3 regions of the Gracilibacillus phocaeensis genome follow, and region 1 is predicted to be linked to each of the others. Evidence: riboswitches for the same ligand, from Rfam matches in the RefSeq annotation. Region 1 holds a riboswitch; each other region holds the start of a gene.
The links. A riboswitch is a leader RNA that binds a small molecule or an ion and turns the genes downstream of it on or off. The one in region 1 is predicted to bind S-adenosylmethionine.
Positions count from the first base shown of each region.

Region 2: it holds a riboswitch for S-adenosylmethionine, as region 1 does, so the genes downstream of both, E0E32_RS08340 (thiolase family protein) here and E0E32_RS14735 (5-methyltetrahydropteroyltriglutamate--homocysteine S-methyltransferase) in region 1, are expected to answer to the same signal.
Region 3: it holds a riboswitch for S-adenosylmethionine, as region 1 does, so the genes downstream of both, E0E32_RS02280 (inorganic phosphate transporter) here and E0E32_RS14735 (5-methyltetrahydropteroyltriglutamate--homocysteine S-methyltransferase) in region 1, are expected to answer to the same signal.

Region 1 covers NZ_LR131144.1:1,449,822-1,459,863, forward strand. Annotated here, with positions in the region: gene rpsT (30S ribosomal protein S20) at 1-9, shown strand, start outside; gene holA (DNA polymerase III subunit delta) at 103-1,143, opposite strand; gene E0E32_RS14710 (YqzM family protein) at 1,542-1,676, shown strand; gene E0E32_RS14715 (DNA internalization-related competence protein ComEC/Rec2) at 1,854-4,103, opposite strand; partial or broken gene E0E32_RS14720 (ComE operon protein 2) at 4,170-4,616, opposite strand; gene E0E32_RS14725 (helix-hairpin-helix domain-containing protein) at 4,733-5,350, opposite strand; gene comER (late competence protein ComER) at 5,425-6,243, shown strand; gene E0E32_RS14735 (5-methyltetrahydropteroyltriglutamate--homocysteine S-methyltransferase) at 6,732-7,838, opposite strand; SAM riboswitch class I at 7,937-8,028, opposite strand; gene E0E32_RS14740 (DUF2515 family protein) at 8,128-9,189, shown strand; gene E0E32_RS14745 (CoA-disulfide reductase) at 9,221-10,042, opposite strand, start outside.
Region 2 covers NZ_LR131144.1:98,122-108,163, reverse strand. Annotated here, with positions in the region: gene E0E32_RS08355 (Zn-ribbon domain-containing OB-fold protein) at 60-470, opposite strand; gene E0E32_RS08350 (thiolase family protein) at 467-1,630, opposite strand; gene E0E32_RS08345 (acetoacetate--CoA ligase) at 1,630-3,561, opposite strand; gene E0E32_RS08340 (thiolase family protein) at 3,558-4,724, opposite strand; SAM riboswitch class I at 4,800-4,909, opposite strand; gene yidC (membrane protein insertase YidC) at 5,200-6,000, opposite strand; gene E0E32_RS08330 (hypothetical protein) at 5,949-6,320, opposite strand; gene E0E32_RS08325 (alpha-L-fucosidase) at 6,437-7,921, opposite strand; gene E0E32_RS08320 (sugar phosphate isomerase/epimerase family protein) at 8,128-8,901, opposite strand; gene E0E32_RS08315 (hydroxyacid dehydrogenase) at 8,917-9,912, opposite strand; gene E0E32_RS08310 (dienelactone hydrolase family protein) at 9,915-10,042, opposite strand, start outside.
Region 3 covers NZ_LR131141.1:378,963-389,004, reverse strand. Annotated here, with positions in the region: gene E0E32_RS02315 (cold-shock protein) at 714-914, shown strand; gene E0E32_RS02310 (DUF488 domain-containing protein) at 959-1,309, opposite strand; gene E0E32_RS02305 (LLM class flavin-dependent oxidoreductase) at 1,398-2,399, shown strand; gene E0E32_RS02300 (alpha/beta hydrolase) at 2,468-3,280, opposite strand; gene E0E32_RS02295 (MDR family MFS transporter) at 3,642-5,117, shown strand; gene E0E32_RS02290 (hypothetical protein) at 5,310-5,576, shown strand; gene cobA (uroporphyrinogen-III C-methyltransferase) at 5,662-6,423, opposite strand; gene E0E32_RS02280 (inorganic phosphate transporter) at 6,383-7,480, opposite strand; SAM riboswitch class I at 7,668-7,764, opposite strand; SAM riboswitch class I at 7,926-8,028, shown strand; gene E0E32_RS02275 (methionine biosynthesis PLP-dependent protein) at 8,108-9,193, shown strand; gene E0E32_RS02270 (sulfite exporter TauE/SafE family protein) at 9,319-10,042, opposite strand, start outside.

The DNA of each region.
Region 1 (10,042 bases):
AGCGCATAAATAAAAACCACAGCAGTTTAAAAATAACTGCTGTGGTTTTTATTACAAATCTTGCGTATAACTCGACTTTACAAAATGGATACGACCTTTTCTTTATGATACACTCTGTGACCTTATGTTTACCAAACGATATAACAATAATTCAAATGCCAACGACTTCTCCATTCCACCCGTTTTTATCTCTGTATCCGTCTCTGCTAGCCAATCTATTGCGAGTTCCAATTCTTTCAAGGAATAGTTATTCTGCCTTTGCAACGATAATTTCGCAACATAAGGATGTATTTTCAACTGCTTTGCCATTTGTTGCTGAGTAAAACCTTGCTGTTTCAATAATTTCACTTGAAGTAACGTGCGATACTGAGAAGCTACCAGCGCCAATAACGCAATCGGATCTTCATTCATTTTTTGCAAATCTTTGCTGATATTAACCGCCTTCGCCAAATTGTTCTCCATAATGGCATCGACTAATTTTAGTGCAGAACTATTCTCTGGGCTTGAAAGCAGTGTCTCGGCGTCCTCTAATCGAATGTGATTTCCTTCCCCCACATATAACGCTAACTTAGCCATTTCCGAATGAATCAACATCAAGTTTGTCCCTATTTCGTTAATGAAATAATTGACTACTTCCTCCGAAATGTAAACTTTATTTTCCTTTGCAATAGAATGGATGACAGTTTGTACATTCCATTCTTTGAGGGCTTCACATGCGATAGTACTTGCCGATTTCTTTAATTGCTTTACCACCTTTTTTCGCTCATCTACTTTCTCATAAGGTGCAATCATTACTAAGATCGAATAAGGGGCAGGATTCTCCAAATATCGAAGTAATTCCTCTGGCTGATGGACTATTTCGGTATTTTGAGGTTTTGCCTTTAAAAAATCGGCATTGTTGGCAATAATAATTTTTCTTTCACCAAGAAAAGGGAATGTTTCTGCATCCGTAATCACTTCCTGGATGGTGGTTTCTTCTAAATCGTATAACGATAAATTCGTATCCTGTTCTTCCGGTTGCATGCCATATTGAATCATTGCTTGCTTTACGGCCTCCAACATGTAGGTTTCTGTTCCATATAAATAATATACCAGATCGAACGTTCCTTGTTTCATCTTTTGGATGTGCTGTAAATAATCCATATATCCTCATCCCCAACTATGTAGACATCATTTTAAAATAACATACTTATGATAAGAAAATGTTGAAAAAAAATCAATTATGTTTTATTGTATAATAAGAAATACATATTGAAAAGAAACTTAGGCAACTGAATTATTTCTTAACTGCAAATGATTGTATTCCTTTTGTTTCTTATGCATAGCATAAGGGAGAGGGAAGTAAATAGCTTACATCCCTCTGCAATCTATATGAACGCAACTTCATTAGTCCTAGGCCTCTAATCAAGCTGCGATATTTTCTTCTTATATAGATTGACCAGTATCGACTAAATATATAGGTGTAAACTCTTGCTAAGTAAGGGAATACTAAATATTGATGAAAATCAAGAAGCACATTGATATGGAAGGAGGCATTGGCAATGAATGAATTCGAAAAAGATGTACAATCAAAGCGTCACGATCTATTTGATGCTGGATTAGGTTTTGTGTTCTCCTTTTTATTCTTTATGATTATTTTCTTTATTGGTGTCATTTTTGACGCAGTCGGTTCTTAAAACATGCGCAAGAACAGGTGCAACACGCAAATGTTAGTTTCCATTACATTTGTGTGTTTTTTTGTTAGAAAAGGATAACATTAGCCCCTGCGAATAACGTTTTATCGAAGAATAGCTACGTCTAGCCCCGAGCGCTTTTATTTTTTGCATAAAAATGTGACGCGATACTATCTTATTCTATGGTAGAAAGGGAAAAATGGTTACACTTTCTTTTGTATATTGATATGTTATCGCTCCAGAAGTATCAGTTCGATAAATATCCATGGACTGCTGCTTAAGATTTGTTAATACGTCTGGATGTGGATGTCCATATTGATTGTCAAGGCCAGCAGATATAATACCTATATCGGCTCCCGTTTCACGTAAAAAACTTGCTGCACTGGACGTGTTACTGCCGTGGTGAGCTACCTTTAATACATCCAGATGCAATGATGGAAATTGTTCCAATATCTGCGCTTCCGATTTTTTGCCAATATCACCCGTGAACAGCCATGTATGCTGCCCTAAGCTTGTCTTTAATACCACTGAATTTTCATTCTTATCGCTATTTTCCTCCCATGGATACAGCACTTCCAATAATTGTCCCTGAACGTCAACCTGGTCCCCTGCTTTTATTTGATGATCTGTCGTTTTCGGACTGATTTCTCGGTATTGCTCCAATAATTTCTGATCGAAAAATGGGCTGCTAAACAAATGATCCACCTGATAATCATTCAAAATAAAGGGAACACTGCCAATATGATCATGATCTGCATGTGATAAAATGATCGCGTCGATCTGTTGAATCCCCCTCGCTTGAAAAAAAGGTTGGATGATTTGTTCAAAGGTTTCTGCGGAAGGTGTTTGAAAATCACGGCTCATCGTCCCTGCCGCATCGATCATTAAGACCCCTTTACGATAAGGTAATTCTATAACGATCGCATCTCCTTGCCCGATATCTAAAACCGTTACATAGCCGTGGGGATCCAGATATGGCTTTATGCTTACCGCAACCAATAAAAACACAATTAATACCGCTGAACGAAACGCCTTTTTCATCTCGTTTCCTTCCCAAGCAACCAAGCATACGTATAATAATACATAATAAATCCCCACCAAAATAAGAGGGAATTCTCCTGTTAGCCAAAGAAAACTTATCCTTTCATCGAGTATGGTCATTGCGTGTATGATAAAGGAATGTACCTTCCAAAACACCATATCAATGATCGTTAGCAAAAATGGAAAAGGCAAACCAAGCAATAGAATAAACAATAGTGGTAAAACAAATAAGGAAAAGTAAGGGATAATCAAAAGATTAATCAGTACGGAGGATGGTTGAAATTGATAAAAATGATATAATTGAATCGGCAAAATAATCATCAAACTTAAAAATGAAATCTGCAGCATATTCCATATGTTATGCGAAGTATGTGATAATACCTGCCGTGATAAGATAATCGCAAAAGTGACCGCAAAGCTAAATTGGAAGGCTAAAGAATAAATCAAGTGAGGATTATACAATAACAACAAAATACAAACAAGACTAAGCGTATCAGATAACGTTAAACGAATGGGGAGCTTATTTGTCACCAAAATGACATTCATCATTAAACAGGCACGCCAGACGGAAGGGGTCCCACCAGCCATAATCGGATAAATTAACAGAATAGCTATCAATACGAGTTGGGACTTTTCCACCGTCATGCGACAGACATATACCAATATAAAATAAAGAAGCCCAACTATCAGACCTACATGTAAACCAGAAATAGCAATGATATGGGTCAGGTTCCAATCTTGAAAAACATCGACCACTTCCTCTTCCAGTGACGATCGATCCCCAAATAACAAAGCAGCAAACCAGGCATAAGTAAACGAATGCAGCTCCCGCTCCGCATGCTGTAATATCCTATCACGCAAATCATATATTTTTTGTATCGGACCTTGTCCCATACATGAACTATTTTCCAATGATTCAATAATGAACTGTTGATGAATATCTTGACTGGCTAAGTAGAATTGATAATCAAACTGACCGGGATTTCTGGCTGTTGGAATTGTTTGATACTTCCCAGCAAAGGAACAGTTTGCCCCTGTCTTTAGAGTATTTGTAAGTGCTGGTAGGTCACTCTCTGATAGGAAATAAGTCAGTTGCACTTTTTCTTCCTGATTTGTATAAAGAGTAAAGCGTAGAAAAGTGTCCCTTTTTTCTACGTAAGAGGTAATCTGACCGGAGACAGTAGTGGTTACACTTGTATCAAGTGGAGGTTCGCTTTGGACAGCAGGAATCTGACCATACATCCATAGACCAAACAAGCATAAACCAACCAAATAAAAAGTAGGTAAACGATGGCCTAATAATAAATACATCATAAGTGCTAATAATAACACTAAAAACAGATAAAAGGATATCCCTTGGCAAAAAAGGCATAAGAGATATATGACCATTATCCAGTGCAATCTTTGAAACAATTGGTTATATACCTCCTTTCCCTTTTTCTTCCCCTATTCAGGTTTCAATGAAATATAAGTATGGTCTAATTCCACTTTTTCCGTATATACACCAACCTCTTTAAAAAGCTCGATGGCATAGGGGTGATTTTTATAGTCTTCTGCATAATACACCGTTTTAATACCGGCCTGAATGATTGCTTTACAACAATTCAGACACGGGAAATGGGTAACATATATCTCTGCTCCTTCTGTGGAAGCTCCAAATTTTGCACATTGCAGTAATGCATTCATTTCAGCATGGATGGTACGGACACAGTGCCCATCAATGACATAGCAGCCCTCATCTATACAATGCACACTCCCTGAGACACTCCCATTATATCCCCCTGCAATAATCCGTTTATCTCGAACAATGGTAGCACCAACCATCAACCGTTGACAAGTACTTCGTAATGCCAACAGATGGCTTTGTGCCATGAAATATTGATGCCATGAAATTCGTTCCATTTCTTCATCTCTCCCTTAAAGTAACACACTCTAATAAAATTCTATCGATATTGACCTTAACCGTCAATACATCCCTCCTGTCATCACAAAAATGCTTTCTCACTCTACCTCCTTAATCATGGAACTTGAACAAACGCTTTTATCTTTTCTAACGTTTTTTCACCAATTCCAGATACATTCGTTAAATCCTCAACCTTCTGGAATGAACCGTTTGTCTCCCGATATTCCAGGATCGCCTGCGCCTTGACTTCCCCGATTCCGGGTATGGTTTGAAGTTCTTCTAATGAAGCCATATTGAGTTTGACTTGTGGTCCTGTCTCCTGTGTTGGTGGAGTAGAAGATGATATAGCAACTTCTTCCTCTTCTGACTGATTTGGTACATAAATGACCATTTCATCGTATACTTTTTCTGCTAAATTGATTGATAACTGATTGGCCTCTGAGGTAAATCCATCAGCAAGCAGAATCACATCCTGAACTCGATCTTCAGGCTTCGCAATATATACACCAGGTTTATTCACTTCCCCTTTAATATCTATTTTTAGTTCCAATTCCTTGACTGGCTCATTCTCTTTTTCTTCTTCTGTTACTTCCTTTTCCATTGTTGTCACTTCTGCTGATGGGTCCACACTTACCTGATTGGACTGTTCTGTAGCACTAGGGTTTATAATAAGCCATAAGATAATGACTACCGCAATAAGTATGATATACCAATTTTTCAACAACCAAGACATGATCATCATTCCTTTATCATAGAATAGAAAAGTATGTCATAGGATAGTCTTAGCAACTATCCAGGAGGCGAGTAATGATGAAATGGGGCATAATAGGGACTGGTAATATGGGGGAGATTCTAATACGAGCTTTCCTTGAATCTGCCACCATCAAGGAAACAGATTGTTATATTACCAATCGAACGATCGAAAAGGCGTATCAAATCCAAAAACAATACCCAAACTTACAGGTCGAGACTAATTTACAGGAATTACTTGAAAAAGTAGACACCGTTTATCTATGTGTCAAACCCTTGGAAATGATAGATGTATTGAAGGAAGCGAAGCCCATTCTAACGGAGAAACAGCTGTTGATTTCCATTACAAGTGCTTTATCTGTTGATGAATTAGAGGAATTAGTCGATTGCCAAGTAGCAAGAATGATTCCAAGTATTACAAATTATGCATTAGCAGGGGTCACGTTAGTTACCTTTGGTACACGTTTGGAGGCCTTTAAAAAAGATCAACTTCTGCAAATCTGGAACAACTTTTCAGAGGCATTAGAAATAGATGAGTCTATCGTACGGATAGCTTCTGACATCGTTTCTTGCGGCCCTGCTTTTTTCTCATATTTAGCAGAACATTTCATTACCTCCGCCCATGATCAAACCAACATATCAAAAGAACAAGCGACTGTCTTAATGGAAAAAATGTTAGCTGGATACGGAAAATTACTTTCTGAGAAACATTTCAGCCTTACAGAATTAGTAGATAAAGTGTGTGTGAAAGGTGGGGTAACGGGTGCGGGTATCGCTGCTATTGATGAGCACTGGGAAGACTTATTTGGCCATGTCATTCAAGCCACTCATGACAAATTTTACGAAGATAAGGCTTTACTTCATAAAAAACAATAACCATTTAAGGTCTTCTTTATAATATTTCGACAATAGATGATCTATCTCCTGCCTGTATGATAAATTTTTTCTGATGTATGAATATATTCCGCAGAAAAGTCGACACCCCTGCGTTTTTTCGTCACTATAATTAAATAATTCATTTGAAAACTGGTCCGCGTAACCGAGCCAGTTTTTAAGCGTAGCAAAATGATGCTTCACATAAACTACCTATTTAAATAACAAAAAGAGTATCCACCACTCATGGATATGACGACTATTTTTTTGATAAGCAAAGAATGTATATAACCCTTGACATAATAGGACTTGGAATGATTTTTACCTATAACAAACCGCGATACCGATACGTTGGATGATGTAAAGTAGAGCGCTTTACAGGGGTTGCCTGGTTTTTCTTAATTCCTTCTTTTTTGGTCGTTAGTGGCTCTAAACCACCCCAACGAAAAAGGCTTTGTATCCTATTCGATACAAAACCTTTTTTTCATTCATTAACCCCAGATTTCTTCTGCTAGGGCAACAATATATTTTAGTTTATTCCACTGATCTTCTTCTGTTAGTTTGTTGCCATGATGTGTGGAAGAAAAGCCACACTGTGGACTTAGGCAAAGCTGATCTAATGGAACATACTGTGAAGCTTCTTCTACTCTCTGTTTAATGGTCTCTTTATCTTCCAACTGACCATGTTTTGAAGTGATTAAACCTAATACAACTCTTGGTCCGCCTGCTGGGATATGATCTAAAGGTTTGAAACCGCCAGAACGATCATCATCATACTCTAGGAAAAAGCCATCTACCTTTTCTTTGGCGAATAAAGTTGGTGCAATTAAGTCATAGCTTCCTTCAAATGCCCAGTTAGAACGATAATTACCACGACATAAATGAGTGGTCACCACCAAATCTTTCGGTTTATCCTCTAACACGGCATTGATCACTTTTAATGCCAAATCGATTAAATATTCACGTGAGAATTCACCATCATTGAATGGGATATCAGGCGAAGACAAACCAGCAATATACACATCATCAAACTGCAGATAGCGAACCCCTGCATCATAAAATGCCTTAACTGCATCACGATACGTCTGGATCACATCTTGAGCATAGACCTCTATATCAGGATAAACACTTTCATCTCTGATGCTTCGGTTAAATAACTGGTTCGGGCTTGGTATCGTTTGTTTAGCAACTGCTCTGCCATCAACGATTGCGTTAAATTCTTTAAAATCTTGTAAGAAAGGGTGATCTGGATTAAATGATACCTTACCTATATTACGGACATCATAGCGTTCTGTTTCTTCGTCTTCATTGAAAATAAACCCTGTATTCGGGACATATCCTTCGATTCCATGAAGGTGTTCTAAGAAATCAGTATGCCAGAAACGACGGCGGAATTCTCCGTCAGATACCAGCTCTAAACCAACTTCAATCTGCTTATCTACAATATAGCTGATTTCCTGATTCTCAACTTCACGTAATTGCTGATCCGTAATCTGACCAGCTTGATATTCTTTCCTTGCTTGTAATAATTTCTCTGTTCTTAATAAGCTTCCGACATGATCGGCTCGAAATGGTGCTGTTTTTGCTTGCACTACCATGTTATCCTCTCCTTTTATGTTATGGTATAGTTACTTATCCAGTAAAAAAAGGCCTCTTCTGATAAGAAGAAGCCCTTTACTACTATAAGGGAACAATCTTCTTATCTGTTGGAAGTAGCACCGTGTCTAATGATTAGACTGGTTGCTGAGACATCATCAGGCCAAATCCCTCCGTCTCTCTGGATAAGAATTACTATGTAATAAAATTGTATGAAAATAATCATACTACAAATATCAAAAGAATTCAACACTATTTTTAAACATTTCTATAAAAAAGGAGGTAAGCAAATTGATCCTTTCCATCCCAGACGAATACAGAAAGCTTAAACAAAAGTTAAACAACTCTAATCAGCAAGCATTCCCAAAAATTTCTCACGAAGATCAGCATGTCATCCGATTAGTCGTCAGGAAAACCAAATCAGCCAATCTTAATAATTTGACTCGGACAAAGGCTTATCTAGACTTTTATTTGGACTATCCTGAAATCAATTGGTCCATGCTTGCGCATATGGTTTCTAGAAATGCAGGTTGGAATATGACCGATCTAAGAGGCAGCAATTATCGACAACTATTGTCTGAGCAGCAGCAACATTATTTTTTCAACTTATTAGAAAAAAACAATTGGTTAATCTTTCAAGATGCTTACCCCCAATTACTACTGTATGCAGAAGGCTTGCGTCATCAAAAAGATCTTAGCTATTTACTACCTTATTTTGGAATATCCATTTTCATGCAAGTCATGTGGGAGTATTTCCATGTACATAAGGACCTTTTCTTACTCAATACCGCATTGATTATCAATGAACAACACTATATCGAAAAGCGGGTGATGCAAAATAAACATTGGCGCCCTTCTCTATCTGAAAAGATCAAAAGCAGTTTACCTGAGCTGTTGCAGTGGAATTACATCTTATTTCCCTTCCATAAGGAGCAGCAAGTGACTCTCGTTGGTCTGCCTGTTCGCCATTTCGCTTCATTAAAAAAACGTATTATCCTCGGCAAAAAGCTTTATCAATTACTATGTTATTCTACTTATACGGATGGAATTTTAGAGTGGGCGATGCAACAGAAACATAGTGGCTCAAGGAGTGACTACTGGCCAGATAAATTTTCTGTTGATAAACCCATGCATCCATATTCCACGATCTACAGCCCTTGTTTAAACGAGATATGGCCAAACATTCAGCATACACCTGCGCTTTGGCATGACTGGTATCACGATTGGCATGTCCTTCATTTCTTTAAGAAAACAAGGAGAAGTGTCAATGGTAAAATTCAGAAGGATTATGTAGAGGCATTACAGCAATTGGAATTTGCCAATATGCTGCTTCATACCTTAGATCCAACCTAGATCCTTCTTTCTGTATCATGGTAACGAAAGCTTAAGTCTTATCTCGATTCCAACGCCGCGCTATTTTTTGTATGGGATCCCAGACACCATTATAAGGCGGTGCGTATGCTAAGTCTAAGTCTTGAAGCTGATCGATCGTCATTTGATTATATAGAGCCGTTGCTAAAACATCGATGCGTTTATCTACCCCTTTCTTTCCAATGATTTGTCCTCCAAGGACATGATTGGTATAAGGGTGATAAAGTAACTTGATGTGTAAGTCTTCACCGCCAGGATAATAGCCTGCTTGATTATTTGCCGTTTTCGTTTCTGCTTGATAAGGAATGTTCAATCGTTTGGCTTCCTTTTCCGTAATCCCTGTACGACCGAGTGTTAGATCGAAAAATTGGATAATAGATGTGCCGGTGATTCCTTTGAACGTCAGGTATCTCCCCGCCATATTGGCCCCTGCAATTCGACCTTGTTTATTCGCTGTTGTTCCCAATGGTATATAATCATTGAGCTGTTTGACGATATGATAATGCGTGGCACAATCGCCAGCCGCATAAACATCAGGCAAAGATGTTTGCATCGCTGGGCTTACTATAATCGCGCCTTCATCCGTCATATGGAGGCCGGAGCCTTTGAGAAAATCGGTATTTGGATGGATACCAGCGCTGATCAATACTAGATCGGTATCAACAGCACCATTCGTTGTTATGACACGCTTTACCCGCTTATCTCCTTCAAAATGGGTAACTTCTTCCCCTAGTTTTACATCAACACCATGTTTGCTGGCTTCTTCGTGAATCTGTCGCGCCATATCTAAATCAAATATTTTAGCTAATTGATCCCCTCTTTGAATAAGGGTAAC
Region 2 (10,042 bases), 1.4 Mb from region 1:
TGTCCAAATGGTTAAACCTACTACCCAAAAAAATACAATGAACAAAAAGTAGGTAAGAATCATACGTGAGCTCCTTTCTTTCGGAAAAACGGTAATACAAAAGCATCCACTTCTTGATAATTTATTTCCACGGGCATTTGATAACGCAGTTCCACTTCATCGATGATTAGATGGGCTAATAACGAAGGGCCTTCTTCTAACTCAACGATGCCTACCACGTAAGGTGTCCGTTCTTGCCATGCTGGATGTCCAGCTCGATAGACAACACTCCATGTTGTTAATTTTCCATTCCCTGAGGCCGGACGCCATTCTAGGCGGGAGCCAAAACAATGGGGACAATGTGCTCGTGGATAAAACACCGCCTGACCACAATCCAGACAATATTGCAGATAGAACTGCTTTTTTTGTATATAATCCCAAAATGGTTGAGTTATAGGAGTGATCGTTGGTTGCGGTAATGAGATATTCATGATGACGTTCCTCCTAACACTAAAGCTGTTGTCTCACTTAAAGTCGCTCCATTACCAGTGACGAGGGCGTGCTTTGCCTCTGGAATCTGGCGCCCAACCGCTTCACCGCGCAATTGTGTTACGGCTTCAATAACATGTGACATACCGCCTGCCAAATCCGCCTGACCAAATCCTAATTGACCTCCATGGGTGTTTAAGGGATAATCCCCATCATGACTGAACGTGTGTGATCGGACAAAAGAGCCAAATTGACCGAGTTCACAAATGCCGAGGCTTTCCAGCTGTACAGCAACTACACTCGTATAACAGTCATAAAGAGAGAGTAAGTCTAGATCCTTCCCGGTTAAACCTGCTTGATTCAAGGCATAAGGTATCGAATAGGAGAAAGGATGTCGATCCACTGCTGGAGCTTGGCTAACCGCTCGGTGTGTGATTTTTTCACCTGCCCCTTTTAGATAAACGGGCTTCTGCTTAGCCTTTTCCGCCTTCTCTTCTGAGGTCACGATCACCGCCGCACCTCCTGCGCATGGCATCACAATCTCTAATAAATGAAGCGGATCGGAAATAATCGGTGACTGTAAGATATCTTCTAATTCCACAGGTTTGTCATGAAAAATTGCTTTAGGATTCTTACGAGCGTTCTTTCTTGCCCAATAAGCAATCCGTGCAAAATCTTCTTGTGTTGATCCGTAGTTTTCCATATGCAACCTTTTTAACAAGGCATAGGATGTATTGGCACCAGAGGCTCCAAATGGAACATCAAACTCACGGATCGGATTACGATTCGGTGAACGTGGCGGATTACCTCGTTCATTTTTATTCGCTAATACACAGACGACTGTTTCACACATGCCTGCCTCAATTGCAGCTGCAGCGCGCCAGATCATACCTGCGCCAGTAGCACCACCTAAGTCTACCGTGTTAGACATCGAGGGCTCCAAGCCTAAATATTCGGCTACAGTTGCTGGTACATGCTGAGGCGTTTCTCCTACTTGAGGTCCAACGAGCAGACCATCTATATCTTCCTTCGATAATCCTGCATCCTGTAAGGCCAATTGCACCGACTCGGCGATAAAGCTTAACGTCGTTTTTTCTTCTGAATAGCGTACAGGCTGTAACTCCCCAATACCAATAATCGCACCTTTTGGACGCTTCACCATTAATAGCACTCCCTTTTCTTGATATGGGTGAAATCTGCTAGACATTCCGGATTGCGTATAGAAGCCTTATTTTTCACTTCTTTCCCAATCGCCTCTGTCTTCGCCGCTCCCTCTACTTTTTTACCATTATTCGTATGAGGTACATCGGCAACTTGATAAATGCGACGGGGGACATGGCGTGGAGAAGCCTTCAAGCGAATCTCCTGTCTGATTTCTTTGGCTAATCCCTTTGTCAATTCATCCACCACTACACAAAGGACAATCTCTTCGTCATTGTCACAAGGTAAGCCGAATACTATCGAATCTTCCACTGCTTTTATCTGTTCCAATACACGATAGATTTCTGCTGTTCCGATTCGCACACCACCCGGGTTTAATACGGTATCGGCACGACCATAGATAACAAAAGTTTGGTCAATCGTTTGTTCCGCAAAGTCACCATGTGTCCATATACCAGGCCGTTCCGAAAAATAACTTTTCTCATATCTCTCGTCTCCGCCTTCACCGTAAAAAGTGATCGGCATACTTGGAAATGGCTGCGTGCAAACGAGATCTCCCTTTTGGTCATAGACTGCCACCCCTCGGTCATCAAACACGTCAACCGACATACCTAGCGCTTTGCAGCTTATTTCTCCTCGTTTAACTGGATGGATGGGAGAGCCCATTACAAAGCATCCCATAATCTCTGTACCGCCAGAAATCGAGGCCAAATAGAGATCCGTTTTTACCGTCTGATAAATCCAGTCATATTGCTCTGCTGCTAATGGAGCACCACAGGACAGAATGCTTTTTAACCGGGTTAAGGGATAACGTTCTTTTAGGACGATATTCTCTTTCATTAAGGTTTCTAAATATTTCGGGCTTGTGCCAAAATGGGTTAGTCCTACTTCCTCAGCAATATTCCATAAATGTGCTGGTTTATCTGGTAACACAGGAGCACCATCATATAATAAAACCGAAGCTCTGCTCGCTAAACCAGATACGAGCCAAGGATACATCATCCAAGCCGTATTGCTATACCAAAATAGCACATCCTCTTCTTTCAGGTTACAATGAAGCTGATGTTCTTTCACATGCTGCAGTAATGTGCCGCCAACCGAATGGACAATGGCTTTTGGCAATCCCGTTGTACCGGAAGTATAGAGGATATACACTGGGTCGCGAAAAGCTATTTGTTCAAAAACCGGCTCCACTGCGTCGTTATCAAGCAGCTCTTCCCAGGTCAAGCCACCTTCTACCTCTCCCAGTGTCGTAACCACTTTAGCAATACTGCCGACTTGTTCCACGGTTTCCAAGACCTTATCGGTGATGTCAAATGGCTTTTGTTTATATTGATACGTAAGATTAGCGATTAATACTTTCGGCTGTACCTGTCCGATCCGGTCAACAATCCCTTTTGCACCAAAATCAGGTGAACAGGACGTCCATACGGCTCCAAGCGAGGTCGTCGCTAATAAGGCAATCAAACCTTCTACATTATTATTGGTAATTCCAGCAACACGATCACCCTTCCCAACACCTAATGAACGAAGGCCGCGCTGTGCTTTCGCCACTTCGATTCGCAATTCGGCATAGGTTATTTGCCCAGTCACGCCTGTTTCATCTGCTTCATAAGCAGCAATCTTATTGGGATTTCCTTGCAAGAGATTTTCGGCAAAATTCAGCCGTGCTTCCGGAAAAAAGGTAGCTTCTTTCATCGTCTTGCCAGGCAAATAAGCAATCGTACCTTTCTCTCCTATCAGCTCGGCGTAATCCCAAACAGCCGACCAAAAGGCACCGATATGGGTTATCGACCAGCGATGCAACCTTTCATAAGGGAATAATGGCTGATTCACTTGTGTGGCGAAGCTTTTTAAGTTTGATTGTTCGATATCCTGCTGAGTAGGCTCCCATAATAAATGATGATTGCGTTCTTTTATTTCCACACTCATGCTTTATCCCCTTTCCCATTTACCTCTATTAATATCGCGATTCCTTGTCCGCCACCACCACATAATGCAGCGATTCCTTTCCCCCCACCTCGTCGTCTTAATTCGTAGGCAAGAGTTAGAACCAGTCGGAAACCGGTACCGCCTAATGGGTGACCAATAGCTATTGCACCACCATTTACATTTAATTTATCCTCGGAAATAGATAATTGATTGGCACTGGCAATAACGACACTGGCAAATGCCTCATTTATTTCAAATAAATCAATATCTTCCACGGTAAGTTTTTGCTGTTTTAATACCATTTCGATGGCATCTGCTGGTTTGGTTTGTAGGCTGGTATCTGGCCCTGCAGTTTCTGCCCAATCCTTGACACAAGCAAGTGGCTCCGTATTCAACTCTTCTGCCTTAGCTGAAGTAGTGACAATTCCAACACTCGCACCATCCGTCATTTGTGAAGCGTTCCCTGCCGTAATCGTTCCATCCTTTGCAAAAACAGGTGACAAACCTGCTAATTTATCCAATGTGGTCTGAGGCCGTATTCCCTCATCTTCTACTAACACCTGATCAAACGGCACGATTTCTTCCGCTAATCGTCCAGCGTCACGCGCTTTTGCTGCCCGTGTTTGTGATAAAAAAGCTATGTTATCTTGCTCTTCTCTAGTAATGTGAAAGGATGGGTTATACTGCTCTGTCAACACGCCCATGGATTGTTCACTCAAGGCGCAGGATAATCCATCTCGAAGCAAGGTATCCGTCATTTGCTGATGACCAAAGTCTTTGGGTTTAGGCTTTGGAATGACGTAAGGAGCGTTGGACATGGAATCCATTCCACCAACAATGTAGGTGTTCCCTTCGCCAAGTTTGATTCTTCTTACAGCGTCGATCACGGTGGCTACCCCGCCAAGACAAACATTATTTACTGTCATCGCCGGAATCCGACTGTCTAACCCCGCCTGAAATGCCACTTGCCTCGCAGGATTCTGTCCTTGGCCAGCTTGAATCACTTGTGCCAGTATCACGCCATCAATCGTTCCCAGAGTCGGATATTTTTCTATTAAATGAGTTAATGGTTTGCTGGCAAGTGATACAGCGTTATACCCCGCCAATGCCCCATTCCATTTACCATAAGGTGTTCGTTTCCCATCCAAAATAACAACTGTCATTATAATCCCCTCGTTCTATGTTATCGATCATCTAATAAAAAAAGCCCTCTTTCGATAAAAAGAGGACTGTTCCACTTCTTATCTGTCAGGATGATACCTGATGGATTTAGCACCTTTTAAGCTGCATGCACTTAAAGGTTGCCGGGTTTCGCAGGGCCATGTCCCTCCACCACTCTGGATAAGATATTTCTATATAATTTTATAAGTTTGGAAAACTCTCTATAGCAACATAGAGAGTTGATTGTATCTGCATCTATTAATATAGTAAAAAAGCGTTCAAATAATACCAAGTAACATGGTATACTTTATCACAAGAAAAAACCCTTGTCAAGAATTATCGAAAAATTTTTAAACAGGAAAGCGATCTCGTTGCGGATGACGGACTTTTTTTACGATTCTCCTCTCATTTTGGCCGTCATTTCCGTATCCACAAATAAAGAGACAGGGCAAACCACCCTGTCTCTTGAATAACCTTCTATGTTTGTTTCGATTTATAGCTAATGGCAGTGGATAAAGTTCCTGGTTGATACAGTTTCTTGGAAATCAGTGTTTGAACAATTAAAAACAAGCCACCCGTCGTCCAATACAGCGGAAGTGCTGCTGGTGCCCCAAAAGAAACCAGACCAATCATGACCGGTGAGATCAGACCAATGATCGCCATTTGTTTTTTCTGAGCGGGATCCATACCCATTTGTGTCACTCTTGATTGCACAAAATAAACCGCCATGGCTATCAATGCCATCCAGATATTTGCCTCTCCCAGACTAAACCACAAAAAGGAATGAGTGGAAATCTCCGGTGTGCTACGAATCGCATAGTAAAAACCAATTAAGATCGGAAATTGAATGATAATAGGGAGACAGCCAAGCGATGCTAAAGGATTGATTTGGTGTTTCTGATAAAGTTGCATCGTCTCCTGTTGCATTTGCACATTGACATCTTTACTGCTATCTTTATACTTTTCCTTGATTGCATCCATCTCCGGTTTTAGCACCTTCATTTTCTCCTGCATCTCGCGACTTGATTTCATTTGTTTTAGCATGAAAGGCATCAATAACAAACGTATCATCACCGTCAGCACGATAATAGACAGTCCATAATTATCCCCTAATAGAGTCGCCAAATGTTTGATAAGATAAGAAAATGGACCAATCAAATACTGATCAAAAAAGCCAGATGAATCTCCATCACCAACACAACCAGTTAAAAATAAAAGAATCGTTCCTACAATAAAACTATACTTGCCAAAGAAAGGGAATACAGATTTTTGTCCCATTGTGAACCTCCTCGTTTTTGTTTGCTTGGATAAAACGAGAAGGAATGATTATCACTATCATCATCAGGCACATCTATGCGCTTGGTTGTATGGGTTATCCAGTCTTGTACATCACGTGAATCCTCACGAGCATCATCGATTGGCAGCCGCTTAAATGCCAATGCATGGTATTCTTTTGTATATCTCTGGTTTGCCATTATCGTACTACTAACATGAATATCTACCATTCGAAACGTGAAAATCATTGACAGAATGATACTCAAATAAAAGTACATTGGAGAAACTTCAGCTAATAAGTCATACAACAATTCAATCGCCATCTGTATTCACCTCCTTTCATTTGTCTATTTACTATTTACGTTGTGACAAGTTTATTTGTTTCATCTAATTCTTCATTATACTAAAAATAATATAAAATAGACAGTGGCAAATACAGTCAGTCCAATTCTATTTTTAATACCACTGGTTTATCTGATTGCACCTGCGTGGTTTTACACTGCAATCCGCTGCTTGTTCGCTTCCATACTGGTTTTTCTTCATAACCTAGTATCGTAACATCCTTAATAATTCCAGAAAAATGCGGCAGTTTCGACGCATCCTGGTCTGCCAGTGATTTGATATGAACCAATCCATCTTCAGGATACTGGAGCACAGTCGCATATAAATACGATCCGTTCACCGTAAAACGAATATCTTCCGAGGTAAACAGCTTCTGCTCCGCATCGGTAAACTGGCCTTCCTCGATAGTAGTAGGACCTTCGCCCGCTTGACGCCATACCTTACTGCCATAGATCGCTTCCCCATTTACCCGCAACCATTCTCCTATCTCTAACAAAATGTGTCTATCTTGGTCAGGTATGGTGCCATCTGCTTTTGGTCCGACATTTAAAAGCATAGTACCATTTTTGCTGACAATATCAACCAGATCACAAATCAGGCTATAACTTGTCTTATAATGGTTATTCTCGGTATATCCCCAAGAATTGGTAGCTACAGAGGTACAAGTTTGCCAGAAATAGGGCTTCTGTTCGGCAAATTGTCCGCGTTCGATATCCAAGACGGCCGTGCCAAACATAAATGCATCATGCTTATAGTTGATCGCTACCTCAGCTCCCCATTCGGCAGCACGGTTATAATAATAGGCGGCAAATTCTCTCAAGTACGGCTTGGCAGCTGGATGCTGGATCCACCAGTCAAAATAAAATACCTTCGGACGATAATTATCCACGATTTCACAACAACGAGCCAGCCAATCTTCCATAAATTCTTCGCTAGGTGCAGGAGCATTCAAGTCATGTGTGCCATATTCCTTTTCAGCTGGCCAGTAAAAATCACCGCGAGTTAATGGTTCTTTGATGTCACTATCAAATTCTTTCCCATGCCCCATAAAGAACCAATGCTCTATTCGATGGGAGGATGCACAAAATGGGATGCTTCGCTCGGATAGAGATGTCTCTAATTCACCCATTAAATCCCGCTTCGGCCCCATATCATAGGCGTTAAAAGCTGATATATCACTGCGATACATCTGAAAACCATCATGATGCTCTGCAACTGGCATCACATATCGTGCACCTGCGTCAGCAAATAACTGCGCCCATTCTTCTGCGTCATAGTTTGTTGCTTGAAATTGAGGAATAAAATCCTTATATCCAAACGTTTTATGCTCCCCATAGGTTTTCCGATGGTGTTCAAATTCTGGAGAGCCTTGGATATACATATTACGAGAATACCATTCATTCCCAAAGGCTGGTATCGAGTACAATCCCCAATGAATGAAAATACCGAACTTCGCCTTCTGATACCAATTTGGTACTTGATATTGTGATAAAGAATCCCAAGTCGCATCAAATGGACCCTCCCGAATAACCCTTCTGACTGCCTGTAAGTACACTTCTACATCTTCTCTGCTAAAATTCATGACATCATACCTCCTATTTATTTTTTTGAATGTTGATTATATTCACAAAACACCGCTGGGCAATTATGATGCGCTTACATTATTTGACTAAACAACCGTTGTAAGGGAATATAAATCTATAATTGTTACCGGTAACTAAATAAACGATAGCCTTTACGCGCATGATAAGACAACACGTATCTGCCTTACCATGCACATCAACATCCTTATAGACTCGGCTTAAGCGTTTGTTTTAATTCATGCAGCGTCTGAGCATCTTCTAAGAATTGCTCTTCTTCATCATATTTAACAAATTCCATCAATACATATCGTTCCTTGCCGTCCTGAAATATCTCTCTTAAATATTGCAGCCACTCTGTTTGTCCCTCAGCTAAGTTTAAACGATCCTCAAAAGAATACCAATAGAAAATATGAACATTGGTTATCCAAGGTTTTACGGCTTCTATGCTAGCTAATCTTTCCTTTATGGATACACTATTGGGCGGCTGCCAATACGTAAAGACATTATCATGGTCAATCTCTTCCATTAATTGTCGTGCACTTTCCTTGGTATCTGTCAGCGTATTTCCATGGAATTCTAAATGAATGCTGATTCCATGCTTACTAGCCAAATCGGCAACTCGACGAGCGTCCTGTACGACCAACCCTCGATAATCATCACTTGCTTTATCGCTGCCTGTTACCCCTGCCCAGACACGAATCGCTGGTGCTCCTAATACCTTGGCCGACTGCAAAACCTCTTGAAATGCTTCCTCGTTATCCCCATAATCCGCCAAGCGGTAGTATGAGCCATAAGAGCTAATTTCCAACCCTTGATTTCTCGTCGCTTCTCCAATTTCTTGAGCCGTTTGCATATCTCCAGCTGGAACATGTGTATCAGCTCCCCATTCAATCGCATCCAATGCTGCCTGTTTTGTTAAATCAATGATTTCCTGAGGGCTTTTATCACGAAATGTTACCGAACATACTCCTAATTTCACAATAGACCTCCTTTTTTAAGCCATACGTACAAATTGCGCTTCACTAACTTCCCATTTTAATGGTTGATCATCTAGATACCTTTTTAATTCTTCCAACATAAAGCTTCCCATCCGTCCACATTCTTCGCCTTCACTTCCTGCTAAATGTGGGGTGATGACCACATTTGGCAGTTGAAACAGTAAGGAATCCTGGCTTGGCGGTTCAGGATGTGTCACATCAAGTATTGCGGTGATATCCTTGCGCGCTTGTAACACTTCGATCATTTCTTGCTCTCGAACAATCGCTCCTCTTGCTGTATTGATAAAACTGGATCCTTGCTTCATCAAGCGGAAATGATCTCCGCGAATCATCCCAATCGTTTCTTCCAGCAGCGGTGTATGTAAGGAGACCACATCTGCTTGTCGGAATAATTCCTCTAAGGAACAAAGTGTGACCCCCAGCTGATCCGCTTCCTCTTGCGTAATAAAAGGATCATACGCCAAAATATCGATGTCAAACGGACGCAACAATTCCAACGTATGTCTTCCTACCGTACTCAGCGAAATTAAACCAACTTTGCTTCGAAATGCCCCTTTTATGGCAAAAGGCTTCGGTGGATACTGTTTCGTTGCTTCAATCTCTCGGACAAACTCCCAACCATTTTTCAAACAAAAGAGAATCTGTGACAAAGTAAACTCTGCCACCGGCCTGCCATTAGCAGATACGGCGGTTGTAAATCGAATGCCATGATCCCATGCCTCCTGCTTTGCAATAGCCTTAATCGATCCTGCACCATATAGAACAAGTTGAAGATTTGGAGCAGCGTCTAGTAGTGTCTGATCAATAGCAGGTGCTCCCCACCCGGTAATGATAATCTCTACATCTTGCAATACCGATAAGTCTTTGCTTAACTCCTGTTGCGACATTGGTTCGGCTACAACGTTCACCAATGTGGCTATCTCATCTCGTATAAAAGAAGGATACACCAAATTAAAGGTATCTTGGTTCATTATGAATATAGCATTTTTCATGACTACCCCCCTTTTCCTTGCAGCAATTGTTGCTGTAACCAATTATACGCTTTTCTACCACTTACTTCATGTGCCCCTGGAAAAATATCATAACTAAATTTCTCTGGAGAAAATGTATAATATTCACTAA
Region 3 (10,042 bases), on a different contig from region 1:
TATTCAGTTCAAGATCAAAGTGTGGCCATGTTCATAGGATTTTCTTTGCTTACCATATAAAAATACATGGGACTACAGCACTTTTGTAATAAGAAAAACCAAGCAACCCCCACCTGGCCCTTTATTACTATATAAGTTGAACTTATAAATGTAACAAAAACGTGTGACAAGCAAGTCATTGCTCGCATGATTTTCTGATAATGCCTCGTTTGATTCATTCGTGTGGATGGATCAAGAGCACATACCAGATCAATGAGACATTATTTCATTCCACTTATGTAATCAAAAGAAAATGCTGACTACCGATAAGGAGAGAATATGACTTTACGATATGGCATAATTGGACTCGTTACGTTACATTATCCAACGTATCGGTATTACGATTCATTCCAGGTCAACATCATTTCAAATCCTATTATACCAAGGATCCTATGCTTTATTTTCATATAAAAAATAGTCCCTCCCATCTTAGCCTGAACAGGAAAACGCAAGGTTATTCGAGATAAAAAACTATGCTGTAAAGAAATTCATCACCATGAAATAAAAGAATTTACATAGTTTGGGTTGCTTTTTTTGTCTATGCTTGTTATAATACAATTAGCTATTTTGTTCGATGACACCTTCAAGTATGTAACGTAAAGTGTTCGTTTTGGGGCAAGAGCAAGAATAGTAATACATTTGTGTGAAAGTTTCACACTAGGAGGAAAAGAAATATGGTACAAGGTACAGTAAAATGGTTTAACGCAGACAAAGGTTTTGGATTCATCGAAGTTGAAGGACAAGACGACGTATTCGTACACTTCTCTGCTATCCAAGGCGAAGGCTTTAAAACACTTGAAGAAGGTCAAAGCGTAACTTTCGATATCGAAGAAGGTAACCGTGGACCACAAGCTGCTAACGTAGTGAAAAACTAATTAGCGCTTTTGTAAAAAAGCTTATGCAGTTGCATAAGCTTTTTTTATTGGATTAATTCTTCTAAAATGACAACATGGTTATACACTTCATCCTTAGCCCCATACACCAATGTCAGGTTATCACCATATTTATTTCGATATTCTCTTAACGACTCCAGCGCTGTTGCTTTATCCTGATCTTCTTTTAATTCTTGCATATATTTCTGCCTAAACATGGCAAACTTCGTCGGATCATGGGCAAACCATTTCCGCAATGCCGGGGACGGGCCAATCTCTTTTAACCATACATCGATTTGTGCCTTTTCCTTGGACACTCCTCTTGGCCAAAGACGATCCACCAAAATCCGAAAACCATCTTGTTTGCTTGGTAATTGATACACTCGCTTTCTTCGCATATACTTCCCCCTAAGCAAATTATTAGACCTTTCCACTCCTTCAGCGTATCATTTCCTACATATTAGATTACCTTAAGGAGTGATATACTTGTCAACCACATTTTCCAATGTAAACTTTTCTGTTTTAGATTTAGCACCGATTCTTTATCAACAAGACATCCGTACTTCTTTAAATAACAGTGCTAACTTAGCTCAACACACAGAACAGCTTGGTTATCACCGCTATTGGTTGGCCGAACACCATAACATGCCCGGTATTGCTAGTTCTGCCACTTCCTTGTTGATTAGCCATGTAGCCAGCCATACCCAATCTATTCGCGTTGGATCTGGGGGCATCATGTTGCCGAATCACGCACCACTCGTTATCGCCGAGCAGTTTGGTACGTTAGACGCCTTATACCCTGATCGAATCGACCTTGGCTTAGGACGAGCACCGGGAAGTGATCAAGCAACTGCCTTTGCCTTACGTCGGACACTAAACAGTAGTCCAGAAGACTTTCCTAATCAAGTAGAAGAATTAGAATCCTATTTTGCAGGAGATGCGCGTGTCAAGGCCGTTCCCGGCAAAGGAGCAAATGTACCAATCTGGCTACTAGGCTCTAGTGATTTCAGTGCCCGATTAGCGGCTGAAAAAGGACTGCCTTTTTCTTTTGCCAGTCACTTTTCTCCAGATTATACGGTACCTGCTTTAAGCCTATATCGTGATCGATTCCAACCTTCCGAGCACTTAAATCAGCCGTATGCCATGGTGGGTGTCAATGTTATTGCAGCCGAGACAAATGAAAAGGCCAAATGGTTAGCCACCTCACAACAACAGCAATTTCTTTCGATGGTACGAGGCGCACCTTCTCAATTAATGCCGCCAATCGATGATATTGACCAAGAATGGAGCATATATGAAAAGGCTTCTGTTGAAAAAAATGTGAATAGTAAGTCTACCATTATTGGTGATAAGACAGCTGTCGCCGAGAAACTTGCCCAGTTCCTTGAAGAAACTGCGGCAGATGAAGTGATTATTAATTCACAAATTTATGATCATGAAGCAAGAAAACAATCCTACCAAATCGTCGCCGACGTAGTAAACGGTTAAGTTTATCCCCCTTCTTCTGCCATTTCTTTAGGCAGGAAAAGGGGGATTTTATCATAATCAAACCTTGCTCAATGCTTTTTGCGACTAGCTGGATTATTCTGGATTGGAAGCCATTCCAATACTTCCTGAATCACTGTATCCCAATAGCCCCATTCATGTTCTCCAGCACTAAATGATTCTGTAATCGGCACATCTAATTCCATAGCAAATTGATACATGCGCTTATTACTATCCCAGAGAAAATCCTCTGTTCCACAAGCTTGGAATAACTTTGGAATCCTTTGTTTATCTTCCTTCAACATTTGCAGCAGATAAAAAAGATCAACATCGGTATCTGTTAAATCCTCACCAGCAAAAATATGATAAAGAGCATTGGCGACTGGGTTACTTTCACCTTTCACTTGGCGGTAATGGGTCGCAATATCCATCACACCGGATAAACTAGCTGCGGCGGCAAAACGATCTGGATGACGCAATGCCCATAACCATGCACCATATCCACCCATCGATAATCCGGATACAAAATTATCTTCTCGTTTATCAGATAGCGGAAAAAATGATCGGGCTTTTTGGGGTAATTCCTCTGCGATAAATGTCCAATATTTTTTTCCATAACTCATATCCAAATAAAAGCTATGATCCACTTGTGGCATGATCACCGCTATACCATATGATGCTGCATATCGTTCGATCGAGGTTCTCCTTGACCAGATCGTATGGTCATCACTAAAACCGTGTAATAAATACAAGACAGGAAGCTTACCATCCATGCGTCGATTTTTTTGACCGATTTGATTGGATGTTTCTTCCGGCAGAATAACCGTCATGGTTGTACTAAGATTTAATACATCAGAAAAGAAATTACAAGTAATTAATGCCATCATTCATCCCCCTATGTCTCATTTCCTTTTTATTATTCTAGCACAGATACTTGCTGTTTGTAGATGAAAAGCACCGTTTTTTTTCACAGATCTTAAGCTAGAGTTTCCATTAAGTTAAATCAAAGTAAACAATATGAGTGGCAGCTTCCTCTATCCACTTATTTAAAGATCAAAACCGGTTCGAAACCAAAACGCTTTCTTATTTTATGTAGATTAACCATGCGCCATCAGAAAAAAGCTTATTTCTGACAAACCAAAAGAGAATCTGCTACAATAAAGGGAAGTTCCAACAATCATATATACTCGCTAATTTAGACGAGAAGATTACATACAAATAGTTGCAGCAAAGGACGAATAAATGATGGTAGATAAACAAACAAAACGACCGCTCGTATTAATCGCCTTGGTACTCTCCATGTTTATGGCAGCCATTGAGGGAACCATTATCGCTACAGCCATGCCAAATATCGTTTCCGACTTAGGTGGATTCTCATTATATAGCTGGGTTTTTTCTAGCTTTCTATTAATGCAAGCGGTAACTACGATGGTATATGGAAAACTAGCCGATTTATTTGGACGAAAACCGATTTTTGTCATTGGTGTAGGGATTTTTCTTATCGGTTCCTTATTATGTGGACTTGCTCATACGATGACTGCCCTGATTATTTTCCGTCTTATCCAAGGATTGGGGGCAGGTGCCATCCAACCTATCGTAACCACCATGGTAGGAGATATGTATAATGCCGAAGAACGAGCTAAGGTGCAAGGATACCTAGCTAGTGTCTGGGGAATTTCTTCCGTTGTCGGCCCACTTCTAGGTGGATTTATTGTTCAATTTATACATTGGGCTTGGATCTTCTGGATTAACATCCCGCTTGGTTTAATTGGCTTGGCAGGAGTGATGATATTCTTCCACGAAGATGTAAATAAGGAGAAGAAAAAGGTTGACTATCTTGGCACAAGTCTTTTCTTTATCGCCATTTCCTCGTTAGTTATTGTTTTTGTTCAAGCCGGAACTAATTGGGCATGGATGTCTCTAGAGACCCTAGGCTTGCTTGGATTATTTATTATTGGTATCGTTCTGTTCATATGGCAAGAACGTAAATCTACAGCACCAATGATGCCCTTGCACCTTTGGAAAAATAAACTCATGGTCATTGCCAACGTAGCTACTTTACTTTCCGGTATGATTGTTTTAGGATTATCCAGCTTTCTCCCCACCTTTGTACAAGGGGTGATGGGAGAATCAGCGATTGTTGCAGGATTTACGCTGAGTACTTTATCGGTAGGTTGGCCGATATCTGCCACCATTGCAGGGCACTTGGTATTACGAATTGGTTTTAAACAAACAGCATTTATAGGTGGTATCGCCTTGTTTATTGGTACATTGCTCTTTTTCTTACTGGATGCCGATAAAGGACCGATCTATGCAGGTGTTAGCTCATTAGTAGTAGGCGTCGGCATGGGGCTCACGTCAACAACATTTATCGTAGCCATCCAAAACAGTGTATCCTGGCAAGAGCGAGGAGCAGCCACCTCCTTAAATATGTTTATGCGGGTTATCGGTAGTGCGGTCGGCGCCTCTTTACTTGGCGGGCTCTTAAATCTCAGGCTACAGCATTTCTATCAACAACAGGCTGTAGATGTGGATATGCCCAATACGGATGCCTTATTAAATCAGGATCTCCAAGACACCATTTCGTCGGATACCTTGACATTAATGCAAGATGGGCTATCTTATGCACTACATACGGTATATCTAGGCTTGTTTTTAATTGGTACGCTTACGTTTATCATTCTATGGTTTTTCCCGAAAGTATCGATACCCAAGCAATAAGACTTTGAAGAAACGCGCATTTGTATGTTTTGACTTAAACGTACGTTATTCGACAACGCTACAAAGAAGATACCAATGGAAGATACAATTACCTAACATCTTCAATATCTCTTAGTAATGACAAAGCCAGATACCAAATAAACTTCTTAGTCTTTCTTCATTATGGTATGATAAGAATAGGGGGTGTACATCATGAAGCTAAGCAATTTTATTTTACACAATGATATTTTACTTGTTCATGCCGATATTAATGGAAATGATTACATCTTTACCGTTAAATGGCGAACTTTTACTAATAAAAAGGGTGGCGATTGGGAATTAAAATCCTATCTCAATAATTCCAACGGTAAAAGGGACCTAACCGAACAGCAGCTGCAGAAATTTATCGACCGAATTAATCCGCAATGGGACTGGGACAATGATCAGAAGCACATATCGGATGCATTAAAAAATGACTAGTGGCAAACTTAGACCACTAGTCATTTTTTCGATAAGAGGATGACCTCGAATCTTCTAACCTAATGACAGATACGATAACCTATCGTTAAACCTGGATTTCTGCTTGTTGAGTTTGCATACGCTCAAACCATTGCAATTGTTCACTCAATTGAACAACCTCTCCAATTACAACCATAGACGGATTACTTACCTCATTCAACCTCTCCGTTATAGAAGCCAAATCGCCTTTGATCGTTTTTTGATGGGAAAAGGTTCCCCAATGGATAATAGCAACAGGAACAGCTGGATTTAGTCCTGCTTGCAGTAGCTTCTCGCATATCACTGGAAATGTCTTGATCCCCATATAAAAGCATAGCGTATCTGCACCATTAGCGAGATGCACCCACTCTTCATTCGATCTTTCATCAGGGTTAGCACCATTGATAAAACTAACGGAACCACTTACATGCCGATGAGTCAATGGGATCCCCGCATAGGCAGCAGCACTGATACCGGATGTGATCCCCGGTACTACCTCATAATCAACCTGGTTTTTCTCAAGTACAACGGCCTCTTCTCCACCTCTGCCAAAAATAAAAGGATCCCCACCTTTTAATCGAGTGACAACCTTACCCAGCTTAGCGTGGAATAGCAAATGTTCATTGATTCGATCTTGAATCAAGCCATGCTTATTAGGTTCTTTTCCGCAAAAAATGAGATCTGCCTCCACTTTGGCATGTTGTAAAAGATTAGGATTAATTAAGCGATCATATAAGATGACATCCGCCTCTTTAATAGCTCTCAATCCCTTTATGGTTATTAATTCCTCATCTCCTGGTCCTGCTCCCACTAAGTAGACTTTCCCCATGTTGTTCCCATCCTTTCTCTCTTATCACTTTTGTCGGTCTTTCTCTATATCTTACTAAAATATACGTTGCAAAAATGGCTAAGGTGAGGATAATAACCTGATTATAACTATATTGCACCAATATTTCCGTTAGAGCAAAGGCAATGACTAAAGATACAATTGGCGAGGTAATCCATACCTTTGCAATCTGATGAATGATCTTTTGCTTCCAAACCTTCTTCTTATCTTTACTTGCCTGAATACCTACAATCGCAGCAGTAGTTATTTGAGTCATTGGTATAGGAATACCTAAAAACGAAGCCCCCACCACAAGGCTTCCTGTAGCACCTGAGATGACAATTCCATTCCCCAAAGTCAACGAGGTAATCTTTTTGGCGTTGGTTTCTAAAACCTTCCCACCAAAAAAGATACTGCCTAAGACCACTACAATCGCAATAAGCGGCAATCCGGCTTCCATCGACACAATATTTGATCCCACTAATGGCGCTAAAGCGTTGGCCACGTTATTCATCCCTGCTGCAATAGCCTCCACGATCCCGGTAATAAGTAATATGACGGCTAATAGTTTTACCGGTGGCCGGTAATTCATCTTTTTAGACAAGACGCGCTTGACCTTTTCTAGAAAGTAAGGAATAAGGAAAGCCGCTACTGGGACAATCACCCAGAAAGACACAATCATGGCAATCGTGTCCACATTTACCTGTCTAAAACTTAAGCCAACTCCGACAATGGCACCCACTGTTACTTCACTTGTTGATAAGGGAATTCCGATGTAATTGGTAACCAGCAAGGTGAAACCTGATACTAATAAAATGATACAAGCGACTTTCACTGTCATGATATCTTCAGGGATAATACCTTTACCGAGAGTACCTGTCACGTACTGTCCTCCGAATACACTACCAACTACTGCCCCTATCCCAGCTAACAGAAGGGCAAGTTGTCGTTTGGTAATTACTTTTGCCCCATAGACAATCCCCATGCTAGCAGCAGAACCACTTGCACCGATATTAAAAGCAAATAAACAAGCCGCTACAATTGCTATGATCGTTAACATCTTATCCCAACCTTCAGTCCATCAATTTCTTTAATTCATTTATACCGATAAGAAAACTTGGATTAATGATCAAAAAATGAAGTAGTAATCTCTTTACTACCATTTCTATTCATTACTCCCACACGTTTGCTTGTTTTACCTCATAATGAAAAAATCCTACTTGGCTTCAGTTAAGTAGGAAGTACACCTCTTATCTGCCAATTACTTGCTGGATTTAGCACAGTACATAAAGCCTGTTGCTGGGGATTCAATGGGCCAGTTCCCTTCTCCCCTCTGGATAAGAAAAACAATATAGGTTTTCATTTATTTCCTGTTATTAGTTGATCCTAAATATAAAGGATTCTACGTCTTCTGTCAATAGGATAACCAAAAAATTTTATAAAATAGGCTTGTAATCTTCCTCATTATAGGATATGATGCGTGTATGAAAATCCTATAAATAATAATCTTATCAAGAGAGGTAGAGGGACTGGCCCGATGACACCTCAGCAACCAGCATACAGATGTATGGTGCTAATTCCAGGCGGCTAACTACCGACAGATGAGAGAATACTATCTTAGTACACAAGAAGTCTTCTGCTTATCGAAGACTTCTTTTTGATTTTTACAGCGAAAGGATGAAAACCAATGAACAGAATGAAAACATTGCTTGCTCAAATCGGCAATCGCAAGGACGTACGAACAGGAGCGGTAGAACCTCCTATATACCTATCGACAGCTTATCAACACCCAACCCTTGGTCAATCAACGGGATATGACTATACCCGAACTGCTAATCCTACCAGGGAAATCGTTGAAGAAGCGATTGCCACGCTGGAAGGTGGCGTAAGGGGATTTGCCTGTGCCTCTGGAATGGCAGCTATTCAATTGATTTTTTCGTTATTCAAACAGCAGGATGAAATTATCGTTACAGAAGACATCTATGGCGGCAGTTATCGTTTGTTTGAGCATTTACAAAAGGCATATGAGATAAAGCCAGTCTATACCGATCCCAATGATATAGAACAAAAAATCACCAGTCACACCAAGGCACTATTCATTGAAACACCTACCAATCCGTTATTGATGGAAATTGATATAGAAGAAGTGGCTGCTATTGCCAAAAAACACCATCTGCTTTTTATTGTAGATAATACCTTCTATACCCCTTACCTTCAACAGCCACTATTGTTGGGTGCCGATATTGTTATTCACTCTGCGTCTAAATATCTGGGTGGACACAATGATGTCTTAGCAGGACTCGTTGCTGTCAAAGAGGAGTCCTTAGCAGAGCGACTTACCTATTTACATAATGCCATTGGTGCTGTACTGTCACCTTTAGACTGTATGCTGTTGATCCGAGGCATGAAGACATTGCCGCTGCGCCTAGAGCAACAACAAGCTAACGCGCAAGAACTGGTGACATTTTTAAACAAAGAACCACAAGTTGAAGAAGTCCTTTATCCAGGAAAAGGTGCTATGATTAGTTTTCGTGTAGTTGATAATAAGCTGGTTGCTTCATTTTTAGAAAAACTAAAGATTATCTCTTTTGCAGAAAGTTTGGGTGGTGTAGAAAGCTTTATTACTTATCCTACGACACAAACACATGCCGATATTCCGCAAGAAGAATTACAAAAACGTGGGATTTGTAACAAATTACTTCGTTTTTCCGTTGGTATTGAGCATGTGGAAGATTTGAAAGAAGATATTCAGCAGGCACTGAGAGAGAATTAAATAAACGCTTCTTCAGTGAAGTGCATAACCGAAGTATTTATGAAAGAAATGAAATCGGCAGAAGCAACATAAACCTGCCTCTGCCGATTTCTATCAAATACATTCGTTTTGCATATGAAAGTGCCTCATCCAAACAATAACCGAATCGCCCCAATAGCTGCAAACAACAACACCAATGTCTGAAATACCTTTTGAGGCATGATTTGAATTATTTTCACACCTATTAGCGCACCAATCAAGATAACGGGAATTAATAGAGCATTAAAGCTTAGTGATTCCGTTGTAATAATGCCAAGTGACATATAAAAAGGAAATTTTATAATATTAACCGATAAGAAAAACCATGCCCCGGTACCAACAAATTCTTTTTTTGGCAGACCTTTCACTAGTAAATAAATGGTCATTACTCCCCCAGCTGCATTGCCGATCATCGTGGTAAAACCAGCTAATATACCCATACTGTAAGTGAAGATTTTGGATTCCGGCAGCATTTCAACAAAACGCTCTCCCCATTTTTTCTGACCCATATGTAAAATAATTAATCCAAGCACTAGTATTCCAATCATCGGCTTTAACTGTTCACTTGTCACCACATTTAATACCAAATAACCAAGTAAAATACCGAGTAATACCCAAGGAAGCAAGGATAATAAGTAGCGCCAAACTACATTTCTTCGATAAAAGATTACAGCAAATAAATCTCCAACCATTAATAACGGAAGTAAAATACCGATTGATTCTCTCGCTGGAAAAAGCAACATAAAAATGGTGACTACTAAAATCCCCATGCTTGCTACTCCTGCCTTAGAAAAGCCAATAAGCAATCCTGCAAAAATAACCACGATCCAT